Regions from separate parts of the Exiguobacterium sp. EF_C8 genome, predicted to be linked through region 2. Evidence: riboswitches for the same ligand, from Rfam matches in the RefSeq annotation. Region 2 holds a riboswitch; the other holds the start of a gene.
The links. Region 2 has a riboswitch for S-adenosylmethionine ahead of ACY2IG_RS14235 (methionine ABC transporter ATP-binding protein). Riboswitches for the same ligand answer to the same signal wherever they lie in the genome.
Positions count from the first base shown of each region.

Region 1: it holds a riboswitch for S-adenosylmethionine, as region 2 does, so the genes downstream of both, ACY2IG_RS16185 (LLM class flavin-dependent oxidoreductase) here and ACY2IG_RS14235 (methionine ABC transporter ATP-binding protein) in region 2, are expected to answer to the same signal.

Region 1 covers NZ_CM143264.1:3,062,153-3,071,478, forward strand. Annotated here, with positions in the region: gene ACY2IG_RS16160 (prohibitin family protein) at 1-417, opposite strand, end outside; gene ACY2IG_RS16165 (ABC-F family ATP-binding cassette domain-containing protein) at 717-2,339, shown strand; gene ACY2IG_RS16170 (NUDIX domain-containing protein) at 2,405-2,785, shown strand; gene ACY2IG_RS16175 (SRPBCC family protein) at 3,010-3,477, opposite strand; gene ACY2IG_RS16180 (ATP-grasp domain-containing protein) at 3,553-4,500, opposite strand; gene ACY2IG_RS16185 (LLM class flavin-dependent oxidoreductase) at 4,503-5,555, opposite strand; SAM riboswitch class I at 5,631-5,733, opposite strand; gene ACY2IG_RS16190 (DUF975 family protein) at 5,843-6,481, opposite strand; gene ACY2IG_RS16195 (DUF817 domain-containing protein) at 6,675-7,460, opposite strand; gene ACY2IG_RS16200 (YczE/YyaS/YitT family protein) at 7,614-8,279, shown strand; gene ACY2IG_RS16205 (MarR family winged helix-turn-helix transcriptional regulator) at 8,434-8,889, shown strand; gene ACY2IG_RS16210 (nitroreductase family protein) at 8,891-9,326, shown strand, end outside.
Region 2 covers NZ_CM143264.1:2,686,736-2,696,061, reverse strand. Annotated here, with positions in the region: gene ACY2IG_RS14255 (CAP domain-containing protein) at 138-1,016, shown strand; gene ACY2IG_RS14250 (GNAT family N-acetyltransferase) at 1,105-1,602, shown strand; gene ACY2IG_RS14245 (MetQ/NlpA family ABC transporter substrate-binding protein) at 1,663-2,478, opposite strand; gene ACY2IG_RS14240 (methionine ABC transporter permease) at 2,506-3,171, opposite strand; gene ACY2IG_RS14235 (methionine ABC transporter ATP-binding protein) at 3,161-4,174, opposite strand; SAM riboswitch class I at 4,259-4,363, opposite strand; gene ACY2IG_RS14230 (aminotransferase class I/II-fold pyridoxal phosphate-dependent enzyme) at 4,426-5,613, opposite strand; gene ACY2IG_RS14225 (alpha-glucosidase) at 5,762-7,372, shown strand; gene ACY2IG_RS14220 (MBL fold metallo-hydrolase) at 7,435-8,163, opposite strand; gene ACY2IG_RS14215 (SMP-30/gluconolactonase/LRE family protein) at 8,290-9,096, opposite strand; gene ACY2IG_RS14210 (metal-sensitive transcriptional regulator) at 9,275-9,326, opposite strand, start outside.

The sequences.
Region 1 (9,326 bases), 380 kb from region 2:
TTGCTCACGCGACGCATCATAGAGTCGTTGTTTCAAGTAACCTTTGGCAATCTCATCGATTTCGATCGGTCCGAACTTGTTGAAGACTTTTGTCACCTTATCCGGCGAAACGGAGAAGCTGTATGTAAAGTCGACGACGATGTTCTTTCCGTCTTTAGTCGCAAGCGTCATATTATCAAGCGATTTCGTCTGTGTACGGATCGGATACTCCGTCACCCGTGTGATTGGTGAAACGACATGCCAGCCTTGTGATAACGTCTCATCTTTGACACCGCTTGACGGGGTATAAACGACACCAACTTGTCCGGGTTCGATTTGTTCGACGACGAACGGCGTTGTAGCCAGCAGGGCTAATACAAGTACACCGGCGATGATCATCGATGGACGAATTTTTTTCTTCGGTTTGATTTCTCTCATTCTGAATCTCCTTTATCAATCTTTTCTTGGATATAGCGATAGAGTTCCATGCCAAGCAAAACGATGAGGGCGAAAAACAATAACGTGAAAAAGATGGCCATCTAACCCCTCCTCTAGCGAATTCCTTACTTTCTTCTACGCATCCATCTGGAAAATGTTTCATTATTTTAAATATCCGGTTGCTTATTTTTAATTTCTGTCCTAATATGGAAAGAACTTTGCCTGCTCTACGACAGATCATGATTTGTGGTACACTCGAATGAGCACATCACTTACTAGAAACGAGGGTTCATCTCTATATGATTACAGTACAAAACGTCGGTCTTCGCTTTGCGGACCGAAAATTATTCGAAGACGTTAACATCAAGTTCACGCCAGGTAACTGTTACGGTCTGATCGGTGCGAACGGTGCCGGTAAATCAACGTTCTTGAAAATTCTCGCTGGTGACATTGAAGCACAACAAGGCGATGTCATCATCACACCAGGCGAACGCTTAGGCGTCCTTCGCCAGAACCATTACGAATACGAAGAATTCCAAGTCATCGAAACAGTCATGATGGGACACAAACGTCTCTATGAAGTCATGAAAGAAAAAGATGCGATTTATATGAAAGAAGATTTTTCAGATGAGGACGGCATGCGTGCTGCTGAACTCGAAGGTGAATTCGCTGAAATGAACGGTTGGGAAGCGGAGTCGGAAGCAGCGATGCTTCTACAAGGACTTGGCATCAAGGAAGACCTTCACTCGAAAACGATGGCTGAGCTGACAGGATCTGAAAAAGTCAAAGTCTTGCTCGCACAAGCGTTGTTCGGTAAACCTGACATTCTTTTACTCGATGAGCCGACAAACGGACTCGACCTGAAAGCTGTCAAATGGCTTGAAGAATTCTTGATCGGATTCGAAAACACGGTCATCGTCATTTCCCACGACCGTCACTTCTTGAACAACGTCTGTACGCACATGGCGGATCTTGATTACGGTAAGATCCAACTGTATATCGGAAACTATGATTTCTGGTATGAATCAAGTCAGCTTGCTTCGCGTATGGCAAGTGACCAAAACAAGAAAAAAGAAGAGAAGATTAAAGAACTTCAAGCCTTCATCGCACGTTTCAGCTCAAACGCTTCGAAAGCGAAACAAGCGACGTCACGGAAGAAATTGCTTGATAAAATCACACTCGACGACATTCGTCCATCATCACGTCGTTATCCGTTCGTTGGCTTTACGCCAGAACGCGAAATCGGAAATGACCTCTTGATGGTCGATGGTCTCTCGAAGACGATCGATGGCGTCAAAGTCCTTGATAATGTCCGCTTCTCGTTGAACAAGACGGATAAAGTCGCGTTCATCAGCCAGAGCGATATCGCGATCACGACACTATTCAAAATCCTTATGGGTGAGATGGAACCGGACAGCGGTACATTCAAATGGGGCGTCACGACTTCCCAATCATACTTGCCGAAAGATAACTCGGAATTCTTCGAAGGCTCGGATAAGACGATCCTCGATTGGCTCCGTCAGTATTCACCGGCAGATGAGAGCGATACGTTCCTCCGTGGATTCCTCGGTCGGATGCTCTTCTCAGGAGAAGAAGTCATGAAAAAAGCATCTGTCTTATCTGGGGGGGAAAAAGTCCGTTGTATGCTTTCAAAAGCGATGCTCAGTGGTGCTAATGTCCTTGTACTCGACGATCCAACGAACCACTTGGATCTCGAATCGATCACGGCACTCAACGATGGTTTGATCGCTTATAAAGGCGCAATGCTCTTCAGCTCGCATGACCACCAGTTCGTCGAAACGATTGCGAACCGCATCATCGAGTTGACACCAAACGGTATTGTCGATAAAGAAACGACATACGATGAGTATTTGAACAACGATACGATCCAACAGCAATTAACAGCGTTATACGCACAATGATTTTAAAAGAGACCGGAACTGTCGTTTCGGTCTCTTTTTTGAACACGTTGAAGGAGGAATGCGATATGCGACATCGCGTATGCGCTGCGTTGATTGAAGAGCAACAGATTCTAATGGTCGAGTTACATACCCCTTCCCGGACATTTTGGACGTTACCCGGCGGAGGTGTCGAGAACGGTGAAACTAAAGAGCATGCCGTCGTGCGAGAAGTGTTAGAAGAAACGCATCTTCACGTCACGGTCGAACGGAAACTTTACGAGATTTCAATGGATCAAGGAACAGAGACATGTTTTCTCGTTCGCCGTGTCTTAGATAGTCCTGAACCTCGACTCGGGATCGATCCTGAACTATCGCTTGATCAACAAGAATTACGAGCTGTTCGGTTTCGACCATTAAAGGAGCTTCAAGATGATTCACAGATTTCTCGTTTGCGTCGACTATCGTAACGATATAATCTTTGATTTAAATGAAAATTTAATAACCGTATTTATACTTAAAAATAGTAGTCGGTAACTAAGCTTTTTGATAATCCAAAATCGCTCGATCCAGCGATAGAAAACGAGAACGTTATCAAGGTGTCGACTCTATCCGTTTTACCGAGTGGTCACAAATCGTATACGAATCGATAAGATATGAAAAAACGGATTCTCAGGCGCGGGAATCCGTTTTTTCATGCATTGTTCTTCTTTTGTTTCGCTGCCTCTTCTTCGACACGTTGCAACAAGCCCTGAACAATTTTCTCGTTTTCTCGTTCGCCACCGAGTGACAAGAGACTTTTCCCAACGAAGTTTGCCCCTTCATTTTTTCCTGTATAAATCAACAGACAACGAGCGTGTCCAAGTGGTTTGAGCGTAAACGTCATCTCAATCTTAAATATTTTAGCTAACGTGAATCCAATCGTATTTTGTTTAAAGTCCGGCTCATTCGTATAGGCTAAATCGGTCACGATGTAGGTTTCGAGTCGGTTGCCCTGCATGTACGTTTGACGATACGTCGAACCGACGACACCCGGTTTTCGTTCAATCACCTCATGCTGGACGACGTTCGGAATCAGACGTTGCAGCCGCGTGTGATCAAACAAGTGCCATGCTTCCTCAATAGGGATATCGAGCTGTCGTTCTTCTCTCCACGTAATCATAGATCCGCCCCCTTTCTATAGAAATACCCCGTCATCCGGTCTTTTAACGTCCGGTGACAGGGCGGGAGCCGATTCTTATTTTACTGTGCTTGTTTCAAGTGCAGCTCCGAGGAACTTTGCCAGTTCGAGCATGCCGTAGCGTCCTGCAGCTGCCTCAGCATCCGAATTGTAATTTGTATTCGTATTGACGTCATACGTATAGATCGTACCTGACGCATCCTTGATGAACTCGATACCTGCGACCGCGATCTGGTTCGCTTGGAGGAACGCTTCGTACTTTTCAATGATTGGATCATCGAAGCCTTCAACGATTTGGAACTTCATCGGTGTTTGCGGCGCTTCTTCACCAACTGGGCAAAACAAGTCATCAATCACACACGCATCAGCTGGGCAAAGTTCGAATCCTTCCGACGTATCGACTCGGACCGCATAGACGAATTTTCCACCTACGAACTCACACCGCGTGATGTAAGGTTCTGGTGCTTGGATGTACTCTTGAATCAACGTGATGCCATCGACTGGTTCGTCGAATGTCGAACCATCGAGATAAGCTTCAAGTGCTTCAATCGAATGGAATAACTGGACGCCGAGACCTTTCCCGGCACGGTTATGTTTCGTGATGAATGACGAAACACCGATTTCTTTTGCTGCTTGTACGATTTGATCACGTCCGACAGCAGCCGTTGTCTTTGGTACACGAATCCCAGCCTTACGTAACGCTGTGTATTGATTAACTTTGCTGACTTCAAGACGGAGCGCACGCGTTCCGTTAAAGACAGTCCGGTCATGCTCTTCTAACCAAGCGAGGACCCCTTCCGTCAACTCTGGCGCATAACGATGCCCCCGCGTATGCGAAGACGCACTCATACGACTGTAAAAGACACCTTCTGGCGGCAGTTCATCTAACGGTACGATTCCTTCATTCAAGTGCCACTGCTCGTACGGCAACTTGAGTTCTTCGAGACGTTTGATGAGATGATCCGTCCATTCTTGGTTTTCGTGGAGAATATGAATTTTTGTCATGATTATTGACCTACCTTTCGTTTCGCTTCGACCAGTGGCATTACGTCACGGGCAAAGCGTTCCATTTCTTCAAGTTGTGGTGAGAATTGTAACAAGAGCAACGTGACACCAACGGCTTCGAACGCTAGAATCCGTTCGGCAATCTGTTCTGGTGTTCCGATCAAGTTCGGTCGCAGACCACGGTTCGAGACGGAATAATCATTTCGTTCGACCTGTTGTTCGAGTTGCGATTTACTGATGAAATCTTGATAACCGGCATAACCGGCGCTGTCTTCCTTAACGTCCGTGATGCGTTGCCACTCAAGAAGCGCTTCTTCTTCCGTATCCCGACAAATGATGTAGGCAGCAAGACCGAAGCTCTCAAGCGGTGCGTGTCCCGTCGCTTCCCGGCGTACTTTCATATCATTGATTTTATGAGCTACTTCTTCAACAGTGCCTCCATGCATGACGTAGGCATCACAATGTTCGACGATCGTCCGTTTTCCGGCTTCACTCTCTCCACCAGCGTAGAGCTTAATCCCCGGACGCTGGACGGGTTTCGGATGGAGTTCTGCCTGTTCGATCGTGTAGTGATTGCCGGAGAAGCTGTACGGTGACGCATCTGCCCATAGTCCTTTCATGACCGTGACGAACTCTTCCGTTCGGGCATAGCGTTCATCGTGTGCAGTAAAAATACCGTTGTATTGTTTTGCTTCTTCTGCCCACCAGGCTGAGACGACATTGAGCGTAAATCGCCCTCCACTCAACTGATCGATGTTTGCCGCCATCTTCGCCGTCGTCGCTGGATTATGGAACCCGGAACGAACCGCTGTCATGATTTCAAGGCGTTCTGTTGTTGCAGCAATCGCCGCTGCCGTTGTCCATGCCTCAAGACTCGGTTCCTTGATGCCTTTGATATCGTTCAAGTTCAATTCCGCAATCAACGTCGTCGAGAAGCCGATGCGTTCAGCTGTTTGTGCGACTTGTTTCGCATAATCGAATGTCGCTGGCATCTGTTCATCCTCGACGTTACGTAACCATCCCCCAAAAATCGGTAACCAAAAACCATACTCCACTCCATCGTCCCCCTTATCATAAAAAAAACGCTCTTTTCGAAGTTCGAAAAGAGCGACGGTATCTTGTCCTGTCCGCTCTTATCTTCAGAAGGTATTCCTTCCTGGAAGTAGCACCTTCCGCCATAGCGGGGTTGCTGAAGTGTCTTCGGGCCAGTCCCTCGACTTCTCTAGATAAGATGTGTTGCATTCATCGTACAGAATTCATTGAACTAAAGCAACCATTAAACCGTCTTTTCCTATCGGATTTATTCCAAAGAAAAATCCCGACGTAGTGTCGGGATTCGGAATTAGTATGGTGCGACGAAATCTGATGTCTGCTCTGGCGCCTGCTCCCCACGAATACGATCGTAGAATTTGGCAAGCGTGACACTGAAGTATGGTCCGACCCATAGGACAGCAAGACCAAGCGTAACGATAACAAGCAACGCCCAACCGATAAACGATAAGAAGAGCAAGAATGCTTCCATCTTGTGTCCATCCATGAGTTGCCGTGAGCGTGTAATTGCTTCGAGAATACCGATTGACGGCTCATCCCGAAGGATGTAGTACGTCAACAAGTAAGAGAATGACTTGATGATACCAGGGATGATTAAGAGTAACGTCCAGAGCGCGATAAAGATGAACTGAACAATGGCCAGCCCCACCACTTTCAGGAACATACCATATGGCTCAAACAAATCCGTCACTTTCGTTTCTTCGCCACGAGCAATCGACATGGCAATCCATGTCCAACCGACTCCTACTGGAATCAATAAAATCGACACCAATGATACAACGAGATCTATACTACTAGACGGCTCATCGATATCCGATCCAAATAAATTAGGAACACCCTGAATAATACTAAACAGCAGAAAAGCTAGGACTGCAAATCCCCAACGACCGCTGAGCGACTCCTTCGCTGCTTTTTTTAATTGAGATGACATGAGTAAGGTCCTCCTTGAAAAATAAGTTCTCACCTTACTCTACGGCTTAAAACTTCTAATGTTTCACTCTTTTTTCAATAATTTCCCGTCTCGTCACTGGTTGAGCCAAACACGCTCAAGTTGTCGTCCACATGTTAGAACGAACGTTGAACATCGAAGCGCTCCATCACAAACGAAATGTCATGTTTTTTATCTATGTACGCTGATATATCTCCACAGCCGGATCCCGTTGCTTGTATTTCGCGACGATGACGATCAGGACCGTGATGATCACAAGCAGGAACCAAGAAGACAACTTTCCGAGATCAACGACTTCCCATCCTCTTTCCTGATGCGGATAGACCCACCCTTTAAAGAACGTCACGATATTCTCAGCGATCCAAATAAAGAACGCGATCAGTAAAAAAGACAGGACGAGCGGCATCCGGTAGATCGTCTGCTCGATCGTAAAATGAACCCATGACTTATAGAAGACAAGGACGACGAGGACCATCAATAGCCAGCGTGCATCGAAGATCCAGTGGTGGGTGAAGAAGTTGAGATAGACGAGACTGCCTACGCTGATCGCAAGCCAAGGTGGTGGGAATGCTGTGAAGCGTAAATGAAATCTTCGGAACGCTTGACAGACATAACTTGCGACACTTGCATACATGAATCCTGCATACAAAGGAACACCAGCCACTTTCGTTAGAGCCTGTTCCGGATAACTCCAAGACCCAACGTTCACTTTGAACAGTTCAAGTGCTAGACCAATCACGTGAAAGAGTAAGATCAGTTTGAACTCTTCCAGCGTTTCATAACGCGTGACAAGTAAGACGATTTGGACGAGAAGACACCATAGCAACAGGAGATCGTATCGAGCGACCGGTTCAGCAGGAAGATAACGTGAAAGAGCAAGCGCTGCGAAAATCATGACGGGAAAGACGCAACAGACGGCTTCTATGTATGTAAAACGAATCAGGTGTCGGATCGCTTTCATCCTGTCATCTCCTTTTTTCTTCAGTATACGTTTCTCTTTCGACCTTCCCCTCCTTCTTAAGATGGAAAAAACGGAAAATTTCGTCTTTCTTCTTCTACTTTCCTCATGATACAGTTAACGAATCAATTATTTTTAAGAAATGAGGTGTTAGACATGACGCGTCATCGTGCTTCCTGGTTATTACGCGCTACGTTAAAGTGGGGACTCTTCCTACTCGGTTTATTTTTACTCGCTCTCGGCTCATCGATGATGATCACGGCTGAACTCGGTGTCTCGACGTGGGATGTATTGCATCTCGGTCTCCAAAAGAAAACACCACTGTCCGTCGGAACGATTATTTTGCTCGTTGGTCTATTACTCGTGTTCGTTAAGTACACATTAGACCGCGTCACACCACAAATTGGAACACTCGTCAACGCGATTTTCGTCGGTGTCTTCATGAATCTTGTCCTTAATTCTCATCTCTTACCCTCTTTTGAGTCGATCTGGTTGAATACGATCTGGTTGATTTTCGGCATCTTCATCATCGGCATGGGGGCAGGTCTTTATGTTGCTGTCGGATATGGAGCCGGTCCACGCGATGGGTTGACGCTGACACTTGCAGAGCGATTTGGAACGTCGATTCGTCTGATGCGGACGATCATGGAGGTCACGGCATGCGGCATTGGCTGGTTGCTCGGTGGTCCTGTTTTCTTCGGTACAATCCTCTCGATTTTCTTAATCGGACCATTCCTACAATTTTGGTTGTTCTATTTCCGTCGGATCATTGCAGCGATCGATGCAAAAGGAATTCCAGCGTCTAAACGCCAAATTAGCTAAGTCGCCTGACTCGATATCATTCCGCGTGAATGATATCTCTTTTTATGTTAAAAGCAAATAAGTTGCGCCATCAAATTAAACACGTTATATTCGTTTACATATCAATCTTTGATACGTCAAAGGTTTCTTCGAACGAAGGGAAGGATGTGATGGATTGAGTATCTCCTGCACTGAAAAAGGACGGTTGATCTATGCACTCGTTTCTGTCAATAAGACGATTGCTCAAAAATTCGATCTCTGTACGGATGGTTTTAGTCAGACTCGAATGGATCTACTCGCTCAACTACAAGTCGATCAAACGATTAGCCAAAAAGAGTTACAAAAACGCGTTAATGTGGATCATGCGGCAGTGACCCGTCATCTCAAGCACCTGGAATCGACCGGGATGATTGCTCGCGAGCGTTCAGCTGCTGACAATCGGGTGATTCTTGTTTCTTTAACGGAACAAGGGGCGACGCGCATCGCTCAATTACGCGAACAAAAAGATGAGTTTCTCGAGGATCTACTCGAAGGATTCTCTGCTGAAGAACAACGGACGTTAGCTGAGATGATTCAGCGCATCGAAGCAAACGCTGACGCATTACCTAAACTAAAAGAGGAGTCGATTTAATATGGCAACGCAAACTCAAACAGACTTCATGGAAATCGTTAAAGGACGTCGCTCGATTCGTAACTACGACACGAACGTAAAAATTTCAAAAGAAGAAATGACACAAATCCTTGAAGAAGCAACACTTGCACCATCTTCCGTCAACATGCAACCATGGCGTTTCCTCGTCATCGATAGCGAAGAAGGAAAAGCAACACTTGCACCACTCGCGAAATTCAACCAAGTCCAAGTCGAGACATCTTCTGCTGTCATCGCTGTCTTCGGTGACATGAACGCAGTCGATCAACTCGAAAACATCTACGACACAGCTGTTGCGAAAGGGCTCATGCCACAAGAAGTACGCGATCGCCAAGTACCTGCAATCCAAGGCATGTACAGCAGTATCTCAGCAAACGATTTGAAAGATAGCATCATGATCGACTCAGGTCTCGTTTCGA
Region 2 (9,326 bases):
GGAAGAGCGTTCTCATGAAATGTGTCAGGTTTGTGGACAGAAGATGTGATTTAGACAAATGAGAGTCAATGACTGTTCGGGGGAAACAATTTCTTTTAAAATAAAGGTAATGAGATTAAAGGAGGCGAAACGACGACATGAAAAAATGGTTGATCATCGGAGTAGCAGCGATAGCCTTTTTCAGCTACGAAAACATTCCAATGGAACAGGCAGAAGCCGATTACCCGAAAAGTGGCGGCAAGCTGATTGATCGATATAGCAGTGAGTATCCCGGATATGACTGGGAAGTCAGACGGACTTCAACGGAAGAATTCGTCGCCTTAACGAAGGATGGTAAGGACTACGGAAAATATCGTTTCAAAAACGGTGTGACGACACAAGGTGCAGTATTGAATAAGGATACGGAATCCTCTTTGAAGAAAAAGGGTTGGACCGCAGTGAAATCCTATCGTAAAGGCAACACAAACTACATGCTGAATCTGGACCATGCCGCCGTTTATGAGAAGAAAGGCAACTATGTGACGTACTTCTTCGATCAACATGACGGCAATAAAGTCAAAGCGACACTTGCGATTCCGAAAGACGTCGAAGCGAAGAAAAAAGGCTTCTACGGTACATCGTCAAATGCGCTACGGACGACGGATGAGAAATTGATGCTTCGCTTGATGAACTGGGAACGCGCTGACTATAAGTTGAATCCGTTAGCACCGTACACAGCATTGAAGCCGGTCACCCGTGGTCACAGCGAAAACATGGCGAAACATAATTTCTTCTCGCATACAGATCCACAAGGTCGTGATCCGTTCGACCGGATGAAACGCGGGGGAATCACGTTCAGCTATGCTGGTGAAAACCTCTCGATGGGGTATCCGAACGTCTTTGCCGCGCATTGGGGTCTAATGAATTCACAAGGACACCGAGAAAATATTTTGAAAAAAGAGTACAAGCAAGCCGATGTCGGTGTGGCATTCCGAGACAATGCACCGTACTTCACGATTAATTTCCGAACACCTTAAGTATGTAAAAAAGAGGATGACATTTCACGATGTCGTTCTCTTTTTCATGAGATTGTTTGTTTTATACTAAAGGCAGGAGGTGGGGCGATTGGAAATCCGTCGATTGAATCCAGAAGATGCAGTACTCTATAAAGCATTGCGATTAGAAGCATTACAGAATCATCCGGAAGCGTTCGGCTCCGATTATGAAGCGGAAAAAGATCGACCGGTCGACCAGTATGCTACGCGATTTCAGAGCGAACAGGCAGCGACGTTCGGTGCCTTTCATGAAGCGCAACTCGTTGGGGTCGTCACCGTTGTCTGCTCCGAGCTAGACAAGATGCGACATCGAGCCAATTTATTTGCGATGTACGTCACTCCAAGCATCAGAAAACAGCAGGTCGGACAGCAATTGGTACAAGAGGCATTACGGGCATTAGAGGAACGTCCTTGGATCGAGCAGGTTCATCTCTCGGTCGTTCGGACGAATGAAGCCGCTAAAGCCTTGTATCGGTCGCTTGGCTTCGAATCGTACGCGATTGAACCGCGGGCGTTGAAAATCGATGGTACCTATCATGATGAAGAACTCATGTGGTATCGGTTCTAACACAAAACGACCGAAATTCAATGAGAGATGATCTCTTTTGAATTCCGGTCTTTTTTAAAATCAGTTTGCCCAATTTGGTTTGCTGAAACCTTTGAATGATTTTTCGATGACTGTGTTGAATGCATCGGATTCGACAGCTGTCTTCAGGTCTTTTGCGACTTGTGAGTCTGCATCTTTCGTTTGGACAGCAATGAGGTTCCGGTATTGCTCGTCCATCGTCTCAAGTGCTAACGCATCGAGTAAATCGAATTTCGCAGCAAGCGCGAAGTTCCCTGGAACTGCTGAGACATCAACGCTTTCGATGGCACGTGGCAGTTGCGCTGCTTCAAGCGGCTTGATGACGAGTTTCTTCGGATTTTTGACGATATCTTTCTCTGAGACGGTCAGTGGATCGACATCTGGCTTCAGTTCGATCCAGCCTTGTTCTGCCAAGAGGTTCAGCGCGCGTGCCTGGTTCGTTGGATCGTTCGGTGTCGCGACTTCAGCGCCTGTCTTGACGTCGTCAAGTGTCTTCGCCGTTTTACTATACAGTCCCATCGGTGCCGTCGGGACTGTGATGAGTCCTTTAAGGTCGAGCTTCTTTTCTTTAGAGAACGTCTTCAGGTAAATCGAGTGTTGGAATAAGTTAGCATCGATATTGCCACTACCGAGTGCGATGTTTGGTTGGATATAATCGCTGAATTCGACGATTTCGACTTTATAGCCTTTCTTTTCGAGTTGCGGTTGAATCGCTTGTTTGACCATGTCGCTATAAGGACCGCTTGTCGCCCCAATCTTGATCGTCTTGTCTTTTTCATCAGCGCTGCTGTCTCCGCATCCTGCGAGGATTCCTGCACCGAGTAAGGCTGTCGCTAAAAAGGCATATCGTTTTTTCATGATTCAACTCTCCCTTTATATGTATGATTAGCGCTTGTCTGTTTTTCGCGCTAGTTGATTGCCGAGTGCTTGAATGCTCTGGACGATGACGATGAGGACGACGATCGTCACGATCATGATGAGATTATCGTAGCGATAGTAACCGAAACGGATCGCGAGGTCACCGACACCTCCACCGCCGACGATACCAGCCATCGCCGAGAAGCCGATTAAGCTGATCGTCGTTAATGTGATGCCCTGAATGATGCCAGGGAGTGCTTCCGGTAAGAGGACACTGACGATGATCCGTAATGGTTTCGCTCCGCAGGCTTCCGCTGCTTCGATCAGACCAGGTGGAATTTCACGGAGTGATGTTTCGACGAGGCGCGCGAGAAACGGAATCGCTGCGACACTAAGGCTGACGGACGCTGCCGTCGGACCAATCGTATTATCAAGCAAGAACTTCGTTAATGGAATGAGGGCAACAAGCAAGATGATGAACGGCAAGGACCGGACGATGTTGACGACGAAGTCAAGGACACGTCGGATGGCAATGTTTTGAAAGAATAAACCGCGGTCGGTGACGAACAGGAGAATCCCGAGTGGAATCCCGACGACCAATGCGAAGGCAAGCGAAATGCCAACCATCCACGCCGTCTCACCAAGTGCCTTCAACAACTCGGGTAACATCGTTTGTATACGATCAAGCCACATCCTGAATCACCTCGAGTGTATGAAGTTCCGCCGCAAGCCAGTCGAGGGCAGGTGCGATTTGATCGGAGGATCCCGTCAAGCTGACGATTAAGACACCAAAAGCGACGTCTTGGATGTAATCGACTTTTCCGTGCAGGATGCTGACCGAGATATCGTATCGACGGATGGCTTCCGATAACGTACTTTCACCGGTCTTCTCGCCCGTGAACTGCAGGCGGATGATCTTTCCCGGTGTCGCTTGCAAGATGCGTTCCGGTAGCTCGATCTGGAGTGCCGTGTCGACGTAATGTTGTGTCACCGGATGTTTGGCTTGACTGAACAAATCGTATGTAGAGGCGACTTCGACGACTTCCCCTTGCGACATGACCGCGACACGATGGCAAATCTGTTTGACGACATCGATCTCATGCGTGATGAGGACTATCGTCAATCCGAGTCGTTCATTCAAATCTTTCAACAAATCTAAAATCTGCAGCGTCGTGACCGGATCAAGGGCAGAGGTCGCTTCGTCACATAACAAGACGGTTGGATCATTCGCGAGTGCCCGGGCAATCCCAACGCGCTGTTTTTGTCCGCCGCTCAACTGACTCGGGAAGTTCGTTTCGAATCCTTCGAGTCCGACGAGTGAGACGAGTTCACGGATCCGTTCCGGAAAATCTGCTCGTTTGACGCCAGCAGCCTTCAGTGCGAAAGCAATGTTATCTGCGACATTACGCGACTGGATCAATTGGAAATGCTGAAAGATCATTCCTGTCCGCAAACGAAGTTGACGCAAATCTGCTTTTGACATCCCACCGAGCGAGACACCGTCGACCTTGACCGTTCCTTGTGTCGGATGCTCGAGACCGTTGATCAGACGAAGTAACGTACTCTTACCGGCACCGGATTCACCGATGATCCCAAAGATTTCTCCTTTTTGAATCGTCAAATCGACATCCCGTAATGCGAAAATCGGGGTCCGGTCTCGGACGAACCGTTTCGTAATCTGTTTGAATTCAATCATTTGCTCATCTCCTTGTACAAAAAAAGTCGCTTTTTCCTAGTAGCAGAGCAACCAGAAAAAAGCGACGAAAGTGTAAGATTTCGTAACTTATCTCTCAGAATGAATCCATTCTGTAGGATGTGGCACCGTTCCTGATAGGTGGTTGCCGGACGTCGTTGGGCCTAATCCCTCGGTCGCTCTCGATAAGTAGTTATGCTGTTGGGATTTACTTTAACGGAAATGATTCCCATCTGTCAAATATTTTTTCAGAATTATTCCGCAACGGGTGTCCGGAACAGGTTGAGCGTTCCGATTCGGTCGACGGCCTCCTCTAGCCGTTCGACGTCAGCAATTAAGCTGATCCGCACGTAGCCTTCGCCGTATTCGCCGAAGAATGATCCAGGGGTAACGGCGACGTGTGCTTCGTCAAGCAGATGATCCGTGAAGCTTTGGGACGTGTATCCTTCCGGCACGGGGAGCCAGACGAAGAAGGAACCGCCCGGTCGTGGTCCGCTCCAACCGATTGCATCGAGTTTCGCGAACAATGCATCGCGTCGTGTTTCGTATAAGCTACTTAACTCACGGACACATGTTTGGTCACTCGTCAGGGCAACGGTCGCTGCATGTTGGATCGGTGTGAAGGCACTGACGTAGAGATGTTCCTGATACGTCTCGATGCTTGAGATGACGGACGGATTTCCGATCGCGAAAGCGATTCGGAAGCCAGACATGTTGAAGCGTTTCGAGAGTGAGAACAACTCGATTCCGACATCTTTCGCCCCTTCCGTCTGCAAGAAGCTTCGTGTGGGACCATCAAAGCTGATGCCACCGTAGGCTAAATCATGGACGACACAAATATCATGGGCATCCGCGAAGGCAACTGTCTGTTCGAAGGCTTCTGCTGTCGCTGTCGCACCTGTCGGATTACTCGGGTAATTGAGGAACAACATCCGGGCGCGCTCGACATCTGTCGTATCAAGTAAATCGTAATCCGGCAGGAAGTTATTTTTCTCAAGCAATGGAAGCGTAATCGGGTAAGCACCAGCAAGTGCTGCTCCAGACAGGTAATCCGGGTACCCCGGATCCGGGACGATGACACCTTCTCCAGGATTGACGATCGTTTGTGGTAAGGCGACGATTCCGGCTTTACTACCGAGAAGAATTGCGACCTCGGTTGCCGGATCGATCGTGACGCCGAATTCGTTCGCATAAAAGCTCGCGACGGCTTGCTTTAAAAAATCATGTCCACGAAATGGTGGATATTGAAGGTTTGTTGGCTCATCGATCGCCTGTTTCAAGGCGTCGAGAATATGTACGGGCGTCGTTTGATCGGGTGTTCCTTGACCAAGGGTAATGACATCATGTCCGGCAGCTTTCACAGCACCGATTCGGTTCGCAAGTTCTGCGAAAACGGGAGCAGGAAGCCGATCGATGGCGATGGATGGAGCGAAATGTTTCATGGATGTGTGCCTCCTTAGTAGTATTGTCGTCAAGGATAACGAATATTCAGTCAAAAGAAAAGAACTTTTTTGAGATTCAAAAAAATCGTCCAATAAACAGGTACAGATATGTGGAGCGGGAATAGAGAGTAGGGAGAGGAGTGAGGAGATGAAGCGAGCTAGCTGGAAAGAAGCAGTCGTCTATCAAGTCTATTGGCGCAGTTTTAAGGATTCGAATGGGGACGGCATCGGTGATTTGCGAGGTGTCATCGACAAGCTAGATTACATCGCATCGCTTGGTGTCGATATCGTCTGGTTAAATCCATGTTACCGTTCTCCAGACATCGATAATGGCTATGATATTGCCGATTATTACACGATCATGGACAAGGCGGGGACGATGGGCGATCTACAAGAGTTGATCACAGCGGCTCACGCACGCGGCTTAAAGATAATTCTTGATTTGGTCGTCAATCATACGAGTGACCAGCATGACTGGTTCCGTCAGTCGCGGGACCGAATCCACGACAAGGATGATTGGTACATCTGGAAAGATGGAACGAAAGAGACGCCTCCGAACAATTGGCGGTCGTACTTTGCGCCGAGCCCGTGGACGTGGAGTGAAGAGCGCGAACAATATTATTTCCATTCCTTTGCGAAAGAGCAACCGGACTTAAACTGGGAACAACCGGCTGTCCGGCAAGCGATCTACGACATGATGAACTGGTGGATCGCTCAAGGGATTGACGGTTTCCGGATGGACGTCATCAACTTGATCAAAAAACGTTCGCTTGAGGATGTCGTCAATCCGTTTGATCTATCGTATCTCGGGAATCAACCAGGTGTGCACGACTTCCTTCAGGAAATGCATGCGAACGTCCTTGCCGGGAAAGACTTGTTCACGGTCGGTGAGATTCCGTTCGTCGGTCCAGAAGACGGTCTGTTATATGTCAGTGAAGAACGTGAAGAACTTCGAACGCTGTTTCACTTCGAAATCGCGGACGACATGGAGGCGATGGATCTTTTACGTTTCAAGGAAATTCAGAAACGATGGTATGACGTCTTGTATCCGTTAGGCGTCAATTCACAGTTTCTCAACAACCACGATCATACGCGACAAGTGACCCGCTTCGGCAGTGAACGATACCGAGTCGAGAGTGCGAAACTACTCGGTTTGATGTTGCATACATTACCTGGCATTCCATACGTGTATCAAGGAGAAGAGATTGGGATGACGGGGATTCGCTTCTCGGATCCGTCGCTCTATCAAGACGTCGCCTTTCGCAATCGATATGAAGAGCGCGTCGCTGGCGGCGAGGATCCGGAGGTCGTACTCTCGTCAATGCAGTTACTCGCACGCGATAACTCCCGCACGCCGATGCAGTGGGACGGTACGCACGCGGCAGGCTTTACGAGTGGGAAACCGTGGTTAGCGGTCAATCCGAATTACACGGACATCAACGTCGCACAAGCAGAAGCCGATCCATCATCCGTACTTGCCTTCTACCGAGCATTGATTCAGATGCGAAAGGATCATCCAATTATGGTCTATGGTACGTATCGCGACTTAGCTCTTCATGATCCGTATCTCTACATCTATGAGCGGGAACTAGAAGGAGAAGTGTGGCGGATCGTTCTCAACGTGCATGACGAACCGATGCAAACTGCCTTCGTTTTATCACAAGATAAGTTGCTTGTGTCGAACTATCCAGATATCTCGGATGAACTACGTCCTTATGAAGCACGTGTATATCGATATACTGTTACAGAACAGAATTGAATTGCTGGACGAAAAAACATCCGCGACGTGTCAGGAACGCGTCGCGGATGTTTTTTCGTGTGTTATTTGAAAGGTGACGATTTTTTCGTCTGTAAGACTTGCGTGAATCGATCGACGGCTTGGCGCATCTCGTAACTTGGTCCAAGGATGAGGGGACCATGTCCGACGGCAAGAATATCCGGAGACAGTTCCGTTAATTGATCGGCGGAGCGAAGAGCAACGTCCGGATCCCATGTCGCAAGTGCTGGGAACGGAAATTGCCAACGGACGTCACCGGAGACAGCGAGTCCCCCTTGTGTCTGAAAGGCATCTCCGGCGATTAGCATCCGACTACCTTCATGCCAAAGAGAAATCGAACCAGGTGTATGACCTGGCGAGGCGATGACGCTGAGGCTACCGACTTGTTGACCACTTTCGAGCAATCGATCTGGACGTGTTTTGATGTTTTTCGGAATACCGCCTTTTAAGGGGGTCGTTTCGCCTTCGCGTAGCGTCTCGTCCCCACTGAGCAATGCGGCATCACGGTAACTGATGCAGACTTGAGCGAGAGGAAAGGCATTCGCAAGGAAGTCGAGCGAGCCGACATGATCGGCATGTGCGTGTGTCAGGATAATTGCGCCGAGCGGTTTTTCTTGCTTTCGAATATAGTGATAAAGCGCCTTTGCGTTGATTCCGAGTCCGGCGTCAATCAATGTCAAACTGTCTGCTTCTTCAAACAGGTAGCAATTGACCGGGAAAAAGGATGGGGTCGTCTGCAATTGGTGTAAACGTTCGATGATCGTGACACGCATCGGCTTCACTCCTTCAAAAAGTAAATAGACTTCTTCTTTAGTATCGTCTGTTTTTGAATAGGCGTCTAGACGGATTATGTGTAAAAAGAGGCACCATCTATTACTAGATGATCCCTCCCTTGCTAATTATTCAAATGTCACAGCGAAGACAGCACCGGCATGTGGTGCATCATCTCCGTTGGCAGCTGTCGTAACGAGTAAGCGATCTTCGTAAAAAATCGGACATGTCGGATTCGAGACAGGGAAGTCGACATGATCCAGTTTTTCGCCCGTCGTAAGATTCCAACGTGTGATACATGATCCGGCGTAATGTGCAATCCAAGCATGACCTTCAGCATCCTTCGTCATACCATCCGGGAATCCTTCTTCCTCTTCGAGATCAACGGCGACGCGTTTATTCGAAAGTGGGGCATCGGGAGCGTAGTCGAAGGCATAGACTTTTTTCGTTGGTGTATCGATATGATAGAGCGTCTTGCCATCTTCTGACCAGACGAGTCCATTGGAGTTCGTCAAGTCTTCGTGTAAAACATCGATGGAACCGTCATGACGCAGACGGAACAGTCCAGCTGTTTTACCGTCTTCTTCATTAATGCTACCAGCGACATATTGTCCGGTCGGATCGAGCTTACCATCGTTCATCCGATCAGAATCCGGTAATGACAATTGATGTTCGAGAGACAGATGTCCTTCCTTAAGATCGAACGTGCCAAAGCCATGTGCTGATGTGACACGCAATAAGTCCGGAGCGTCCGTCAAGGCAATCGATGTAATAGCGCTTGGCAACGTATATGGTTTAAGTGCTTCTGTAACAAGATCATATGAAAAGAGCAGTTGATTCGGAATATCGACGAAATAAAAGCGTTTTGTTTTTGCGTCGTAAACAGGGGATTCACCTGTCTTGCAGGTGATATCAATGAATAGGGAAACGGTCATGAGTACTCTTCCTCCTAAGCGGACGGCTCTACATGCTGTCCAAGTAATAACAATTTAGTATACCTGTTTTGATACGCAATCAAACCTAAGTCAAGGTGTACACTCGCAACGACTTTGGGAAAAGAAACGTTAAAAAAATAGCCTGCTTCCAAAGCAGACTATCGGTATGAACGTGACGTCAGCGGCTTTTCACCAGTAGGTTGACCGCTTCCTTCACGAGTTCTTCTGTT